Regions from separate parts of the Thalassospira marina genome, predicted to be linked through region 1. Evidence: predicted binding sites of a transcription regulator. Region 1 holds the regulator's gene; the other holds the start of a gene.
The links. The regulator PhoB, encoded in region 1, activates phosphate uptake and scavenging genes when phosphate is short. The targets are predictions, from matches to a motif close to TNTCATAAAACTGTCA.

Region 1 (4,214 bases):
TTATTGTCACGCTGGGCATCGGTTTTGTCGCGCTGATGACGATTGATCTGCCACTGCCAAGTGCGCTGGTGATTGCCGGCGCGCTGGCTTTGTCATCGACCGCGATTATCCTCAAACAGCTTTCCGATGAACGCCAGCTTCACACCCGGTTTGGCCGCGCAGCCCTTGCGGTTTTGCTGTTGCAGGACGTGGCGGTTGGCCCGTTCCTGATTATGGTGCAGGCCGCAGGCAACACCACCAGCACCACCAGCCCCTGGGTCAGCATCCTGGCCGGAGTTGGGGCGGTTGCGGTGTTATTGCTGGCCGGGCGATATTTATTGCGCCCGATGTTTCGCGCCATTGCCGCCCTGCATAACCCCGAACTGTTTGCCATTGGCACCCTGTTTGCCGTGCTGGCGGCCAGTACGCTTACGGAAATGGCCGGGCTTTCCATGGCGCTGGGTGCGTTTATTGCCGGTGTGATGTTGGCCGAAACCGAATTTCGCCACCAGATCGAAGCAGACATTGCCCCGTTTCGTGGGGTGTTTCTGTCGCTGTTTTTTATGTCGGTGGGCATGTCGGTCGATATCGGGGTGGTGTACCACCACGCGATTACGGTGGTTATGGGCGTGGTTGCCCTTCTATTGATAAAGGCGGCGATCCTGTTTGTGCTGTCGCTGGCAACCCGGTTTGACCGGGCGGTTTCGATCCGCATTGCGATGGGGCTGGCCGGTGGCGGCGAATTTGCCTTTGTGATGTTTACACTGGCCGCCCAAAACGGTGCCATTACCCCCGAACTTGCCGCCATTCTGGTGCCGATTGTTGCCATTTCCATGGCCGTAACACCCAGCCTGATCAGCCTGGGCAAAAAGCTGGAAGATATCCTGCATCCGCGTGAAACCGACCAGCTTGGCGATATTGAAGCCCATACCGAAGGTGTGGAACACCATGTGCTGATTATCGGCTGCGGGCGTGTTGGCCGGGTGCTGGCACGGTTGTTAAGAACCCGCAACATTCCCTTTATCGTTCTGGAATCCGACGCCCAACAGGTGGCTCGCGGCCGGGCCGAAGGATTGCCGGTTTATTTCGCCGATGGTTCCAGGCCGGAAAGTTTCCGGGCAGCCCACACAGAACAGGCCCATGTTGCCGCCGTTGCCATGGGTTCGCCGCATGAAACCGAAAAAACCGTGGCATTGCTGCGCCAGCATTACCCACATCTGAAGATTTTCGCCCGCGCACAGGATATTTCCCATATTGGTGCCCTGTCGCGCAGCGGTGCCAATGCTGCCATCCCCGAAGTGCTGGAAACGGGTTTGCGCCTGTCGGACCATGTGCTGTCAGCCTGTGATGTACCGCAGGATGAAATTGATGCTGAAATTGCCAAATTCCGCCGGGCGGACATGCTGCTGATGAATGAACTGGCCCCGCGGTCGTCAGGACATTCATCCGCCTCCGCAACGAAAACGGCCCCTGTGGGCACCAAAGGCACCGGGGCCGGTAACAAAGCGTAGATGCTGGGCCGAGAACCAAGGCCCATGAACAGCAGCCAGTGTCATTTGCCTGACAACATACATCGCGGCGCTGAATATCAACTTGCCAGCAGAAATAAAACAAGGCCCTGCCAATGTGACAGGGCCTTGTATTTTCAGTGTAAATTGCGAAATTCTGTCACAATTACGATAAATAAAAAGGCCGATCAGGCAGCCGCGTCATCATCCAGGGCATAACCGGCCGCGCGAACGGTGCGGATAACGTCCTTGGTGCCTTTGACATCGTTCAGGGCTTTGCGCAGACGACGGATATGCACATCCACCGTGCGGGTTTCGACATAGATATTCGGCCCCCAAACAGCGTTAAGTAACTGTTCGCGCGAGAAAACCCGGCCCGGATGCTCCAGGAAATAACGCAGAAGACGAAATTCCGTCGGCCCGAGATGGATGGGTTTACCGCTGCGATTGACGCGATGCGCAGCCAGATCCATTTCGATATCGGAATAGATCAACTGCCCCTGTGGTTGCGCCGGGCCGGAGCGGCGCAAAAGCGCACGGATACGGGCCAGCAATTCGCCAATGGCAAAGGGTTTGGTCACGTAATCGTCGGCCCCGGTATCGAGGCCGCGAATACGGTCGCCTTCTTCACCACGCGCGGTCACCATGATCACCGGCAAATCGCGGCTTTCAGGTTTACGGCGGATCTGACGGCATACTTCGATCCCGGACATGACCGGCAGCATCCAGTCCAGAAGGACCAGATCAACATGGGTTTCAGCCATGATTTTCAGGGCTTCGTCCCCGTCACCGGCTTCGACAACATTCATGCCTTCCCGTTCGAGGTTGTAGCGCAGCATCGTGACGATGGCGGCTTCATCCTCGACAATAAGAACCGTAGGATCCATCCTGTTATTCCCCTGCCTCGTTGGGTTCAATCACAGCGAAATTGGCAGCATCATTTTTGGGACGGCCATCAACCGGCAGATCTTCACCCTTGATGCGGTAATAGATCGTTTCGGCAATGTTGGTGGCATGGTCACCGATGCGTTCAATGTTTTTGGCAATGAACAAAAGATGGGTCGATGCGGTAATATTGCGCGGGTCTTCCATCATGTAGGTCAGCAATTCGCGGAACAGCGAATTGTACATATCGTCGACTTCCTGGTCGCGGGCCCAAACGCGCTGTGCTTTTTCAGCATCGTTTTCGATATAGGCGTCCAGAACGTCCTTGATGATTTCCTGTGCCAGACGGGCCATGTTCGGAATGACCTGAACCGGGCGGATCGGCGGGATCTGGTTTAGAACCTGGGCACGTTTGGCGATGTTTTTAGCAAGGTCGCCAATACGTTCAAGATCGTTTGACAGCTTGAGCGCGGTCACAACCTGGCGCAGGTCATCGGCCATCGGCTGGCGCAGTGCCAGAACGCGAACGGCGAAATCCTGAACTTCCTGTTCAAGTTTGTCGATGCGCAGGTCGGAAACAATGACCTGTTCAGCCAGTTCGGAATCACGCTTGGAAATCGCGCGGATCGCCGAAATCAGCTGGCTTTCGGCCAGGCCGCCCATCTGGGAAATGATATTGTTCAACCGGGTCAGTTCATCATCGAATGAACTGACAATATGGCTTTCTTCTTTTCTCATCGAATTACCTCCTGCCCGGCTTAGCCGAAGCGACCAGTGATGTAACCCTTGGTCCGTTCGTCTCGCGGGTTGGTAAAGATTTGGTCCGTTTCGCCGACTTCCACCAGTTTACCCAGGTGGAAAAAAGCCGTGCGCTGCGACACACGCGCGGCCTGCTGCATGGAGTGAGTGACGATGACAATTGTGTAGTTCGAACGCAGCTCGTCGATCAGTTCTTCGACCTTGGCGGTCGCGATCGGGTCAAGCGCGGAACAGGGTTCATCCATCAAAATGACTTCAGGGCTGACAGCAACCGCACGCGCAATGCAAAGGCGCTGCTGCTGACCGCCGGAAAGACCGGTTGCCGGTGAGGAAAGACGGTCTTTAACTTCTTTAAGCAGGCCGGCTTTTTCCAGCGAGGTCATGACGATTTCGTCAAGTTCGTCGCGGGAATTGACCAGACCATGAATACGCGGGCCATAGGCCACGTTATCAAAAATCGATTTCGGGAAGGGGTTCGGTTTCTGGAACACCATGCCGATACGGGCGCGAAGCTGCACAACGTCGATCGATTTATCGTAAATATCGCGGTCATCAAGGGTGACCTTGCCATTGATGGTCACGCCATCGATGGTGTCGTTCATGCGGTTCAGGCAACGCAGGAACGTGGATTTACCACAGCCCGACGGGCCGATCAGGGCGGTGACTTCGCGTTCGACAACATCAAGATCGACATTATAAAGCGCCTGGGCATCACCGTAGAACAGGTTCAGTTCGCGGGCCGCCATTTTGGACTTGCCGCGCGTGTGCGGTGCGTTTGTCATTGCGTCAGCAGTTACAACAGCCATTTTACCACTTCCGTTCAAATTTCTTGCGCAGGAACACGGCCAACCCGTTCATCAGGATCAGGAAAGCCAGCAATACCATGATCGCCGCAGAGGTTTTTTCAACAAAGGCGCGTTCGGGGCTGTCTGCCCACAGATAGATCTGCACCGGAAGAACCGTTGCCGCATCCATCGCACTGCCCGGAATATCAACAATAAAGGCCACCATGCCGATCATCAGCAGCGGTGCCGTTTCACCCAGTGCCTGGGCCATACCAATGATGGTCCCGGTCAGGATGCC
Region 2 (4,214 bases), 1.6 Mb from region 1:
CGAGGTTTCAGGCACCACATTCGCGCCATGCTGTAACAGCGGCATTTTCGCCAGCGGCCACAAATCGGTAAAGGCGCTGTCGTTTTTTGGCAACCCGTCCAACTGCACGGCCTCAAAGGTGATATGGGCGTCATAAAGTGCGATCAGCACTTTCCAGCAATAGGATGCCAGCGGGTGCATATGCAGCGTTAAACCGGCATGATCATGGGGCATCGTCAGGCTCCTCTGGCTGACTGGCAAGGTATGCACCCAGGCGATCCAGGCGCTGTTCCCACTGGGTCCGGCGCGCATTGATCCACTGTTCCGCGGCACTTAAGGCCTCGGGTGCGATAGAACAGGTTCGTACCCTGCCGACCTTTTCAGATCGGACGATACCGGCATTTTCAAGCACACCCAGATGCTGCATGACCGATGGCAATGACATCGGCAACAGGCCGGCAAGCTCGCTTACCGGTGCCGGACCACGGCTAAGCCGTTCGACCATCGTGCGACGGGCGGGGTCCGAAAGGGCACCAAAAAGGCGATTAAGGTCTGTTTGTTGGTTAAGCATATGCCTAACTATCACGAGAAAAATAGTTAGGCAATTACTTTAGTATTAAGGCGCCATTTTTTCCTGCGGCATCACCCGAAACATGCCAAAGCACCCGGCATAGGCGGGAACACCAACATATCAGGGCTTATCGGCGTTACTGACTTGCGATTTGCAGTGGCTGGGAAGATGCCCCGATCTGCCCGTCTTTCTGGCTGGTAGCGTTAAAATAGGCGCGCGGCACCAAAAGCCGGACCGGATAGGGCGACAGGCTGATTTCGCAGGGCAATGCACCGGCATTCTCCCCATCGATCTGCACCGGGGCAGGGCCGCAATGGCTGGTGATCGTCAGGCGTTCGGTGCGGATAACGCTAACATCGGACTGGCGAAACAGGCGGTTCATGGTCAATGCCAGCCCATATCGGGCCGTCGCCAGGCTGCCGCTGGCAGGCATCAGAACCACATCAAGTTTGTTATCTGTCAGCGATGCATCGGGCGAAATAATGAATTTGCCCCCATAATGGCTGGCGTGGGTGGCAACGACACCCGCGACCCGGTATTGGTCCCGGCCAATATGGACTTCAAAATCACGATGGCGGGGAAAGGCAATATTGCGCAGCCCTTCCAGCACATAAGCCCCCTTGCCAATCAGCCGTTTTAATTTCAGCGACACATTGGCAACCGTATCGGCATCAGCACCAATACCCACCATCAGGAAAAAGGCGCGCCCGTTCAAAAGCCCCGGCCGCACCCATACATGGACCGGATCGTTGATATAGTCGGCTACGGCACGGGTATTAACCCCCAGCCCCACCTCGACAGCCAGCACATTGGCCGTTCCCAGCGGGATAATGCCCAGGGGCGGTACTTCGTGACCATCGATTTGTGCATCAAGCAGGCCGTTAAGGGCCTCGTTTAACGAACCATCGCCGCCCGCCACATAAAGCCTGCGCCCCGCCCGCACCCGCCTGGCCAATTCGCGGGCATGGCCGGGATGGGTGGTTTGCAGCAATTCAACCTTTACCCCGGCGCGCTGCAGAATAGCAGAAAGGAAGCGCTGCTTGTTACCGCCAGCACGGGGGTTAAAAATAATGGTGATGCCATCTTCGGCCATGAAACAAATATTACCTGTAATAAAATTGAAAAATATTTCGCCATCGCCATCTTATACAAAAGTAAATATGTAACAAAATCCTTTCAATACTGATAAATTTCTGTGAACGGGTTATATGTTCGCCCCTTTTGTTTTATTCAGGTATTGGTCGAGCCCAATATTTACGGGCCAGCACCCGGGGTGCGCGACCATCCTTTGCATGGGGACCTGGAGGGCGACGATGACAGCAATGAACACGAAACCCCACTACCGCACGGTATGGATTTCAGATGTGCATCTGGGTACACGCGGCTGCCAGGCAGAGCTGCTGGTAGATTTCCTTAACGAAGTAACGGCAGATACCTATTATCTGGTGGGCGACATCATAGACGGCTGGCGCCTGAAGAAAAGCTGGTATTGGCCCGAAAGCCACCATGCCGTTATCACAAATATCATGGAAAAGGCCAAGAACGGCGCAAAGGTCATTTTTGTGCCCGGCAACCATGATGAATTTGCCCGCGAATTTGTCGATATGACCTTTGGCCATGTCGATGTGCGCATGAACGACATTCACACCACCGCCGATGGCAAACGCCTTTTGGTCATTCACGGGGACGAGTTTGACGGCGTGGTGAAATATGCCCGCTGGCTCGCCTATCTGGGGGATACGGCCTATAACCTTGCCATCATGCTGAACCGGTATTTCAATGCCGCCCGGCGCAAGCTGGGATATGGGTACTGGTCGCTGTCGGCCTATCTGAAAAACCGGGTGAAAAACGCGGTTCAGTTCATTTGCAATTTTGAAAATGCCGTTGCCCATGCTGCCGCCAAACGCAAGGTCGATGGCGTTGTCTGCGGCCATATCCACCATGCCGAAAAACGCATGATCGGCAACGTGCTTTATTGCAATGACGGTGACTGGGTTGAAAGCTGCACGGCCCTTGTTGAACACAAGGATGGCGAGCTGGAGCTTCTGCACTGGGCGGATATGCGCAATATGGCAATGTCCTATGTCACGCCAAATTCGGCCAGCACCCCGGCCAGCCTTGGGCTGGGACGGTTAATGTCGCTGTTTCGCACAGCAGGCGACATTGAAAACACAGGCAAACCGCAAAGCCCGCGCATCGCCAATACTGGCGCAGCAACCACCAGCCCGGTTGGAAAAACAGCATGAGAATACTGATTGTCAGCGATGCCTGGCGGCCACAGGTTAATGGTGTTGTCAGGACGCTGGAAACGGTAAGCGCCGAACTGATTGCCCAGGGCCATGATGTACGCATCATTTCACCCGACCAGTTCACAACCATTCCCTGCCCGACCTACCCGGAAATCCGGCTGGCGATTTTTGCAAGACGCAAACTTTCGCGCATGATTGATGCAATGCAGCCCGTTGCCATCCATATCGCAACCGAAGGGCCGTTGGGTCAGGCTGCGCGTGCCTATTGCCTGAAACGGAAATTGCCGTTTTCCACCGCCTATCACACCCGCTTTCCCGAATATCTTCATGCGCGCACCAAATTGCCGCTGGCGATTTCCTATCGGGGCATGCGCCGATTTCATGGTAAATCACAGTCTGTCATGGTCGCTACCGAATCCTTGCGCGACGAGCTGAAAAGCTGGGGTTTTCAAAACCTGCATATCTGGTCGCGCGGGGTGGATCTTTCGCTGTTTCATCCCCGTGAAGATGCAAGCTTTGGTGATTTTCCCAAGCCGCACTGGCTGTTTGTCGGTCGGGTGGCGGTTGAAAAAAATATCGGCCATTTTCTCGACCTTGATTTGCCCGGCACCAAATTTGTGGTCGGCGATGGTCCGCAATTAAACGATTTGAAGCAGAAATATCCCAAGGCGCAGTTTCTGGGCAAAAAAACCGGCGAAAGCCTGGCCATCGCCTTTGCCTCGGCCGATGTTTTTGTTTTTCCCAGCAAGACCGATACTTTTGGACTGGTGATATTGGAAGCCCTGGCATCGGGCACACCAGTTGCCGTTTTCCCGGTGCAGGGCCCGGCCGATATTGTGCGTGATACCAAGGCAGGTGCCATCAACAGCGACCTGCGCCAGGCCGCCCTTGATGCCTTAAAACTTGATCGCAACGATGCCCGCGCCTTGGCCGAACAATATAGCTGGCATAATTCCGCCCGGCAGTTTCTTTACAATCTTGCCCCGTTTTCCGGCGGGTATGATGGGGAAACAGCAACGCGGATATCGGTCGCCGAAAGTGTGGCAGCAACGCCTGCATCCCAACGGAATGCCGACGTTGCCCAAAGCGATGATCAGGACCTGCGCCAGCCACAACCACAACCGGCGCAATAACGCGCTGGTTGTGGTTGGCTGCGGTGGATTTTTGCCGGTAAGCGCAGTGGTGCAGGGTTTAATCAGTGCGAAACCGATCAATGGCGTGTCAGTTGGCCCTGATGCGACGTTGCGCCATGCATGATGTCCCGGCACAAAACCTGATAGGTTTGCATGCCATTCAGCGCATCGGTGCCCAGCCAGCGCCGAAACACAATCATCAACAGGTAAACCGGGAATATCCGGCGCAAAACCGATGCCAGCGGGCGCATGGCCGGGGCATTTTGCCCAACCTGGTCAAGA

Region 2: CSC3H3_RS03430 (diacylglycerol/lipid kinase family protein) is a predicted target of PhoB. The motif match lies at 1,659-1,674, and genes of this name have one in related genera.

The regions. Positions count from the first base shown of each region.
Region 1 covers NZ_CP024199.1:3,712,392-3,716,605, forward strand. The annotation lists gene CSC3H3_RS16945 (cation:proton antiporter domain-containing protein) at 1-1,490, shown strand, start outside; gene phoB (phosphate regulon transcriptional regulator PhoB) at 1,676-2,374, opposite strand; gene phoU (phosphate signaling complex protein PhoU) at 2,379-3,110, opposite strand; gene pstB (phosphate ABC transporter ATP-binding protein PstB) at 3,131-3,937, opposite strand; gene pstA (phosphate ABC transporter permease PstA) at 3,939-4,214, opposite strand, start outside.
Region 2 covers NZ_CP024199.1:771,433-775,646, reverse strand. The annotation lists gene CSC3H3_RS03440 (glutathione S-transferase family protein) at 1-213, opposite strand, end outside; gene CSC3H3_RS03435 (ArsR/SmtB family transcription factor) at 203-550, opposite strand; gene CSC3H3_RS03430 (diacylglycerol/lipid kinase family protein) at 687-1,643, opposite strand; gene CSC3H3_RS03425 (UDP-2,3-diacylglucosamine diphosphatase) at 1,864-2,796, shown strand; gene CSC3H3_RS03420 (glycosyltransferase family 4 protein) at 2,793-3,932, shown strand; gene CSC3H3_RS03415 (BUD32 family EKC/KEOPS complex subunit) at 4,010-4,214, opposite strand, start outside.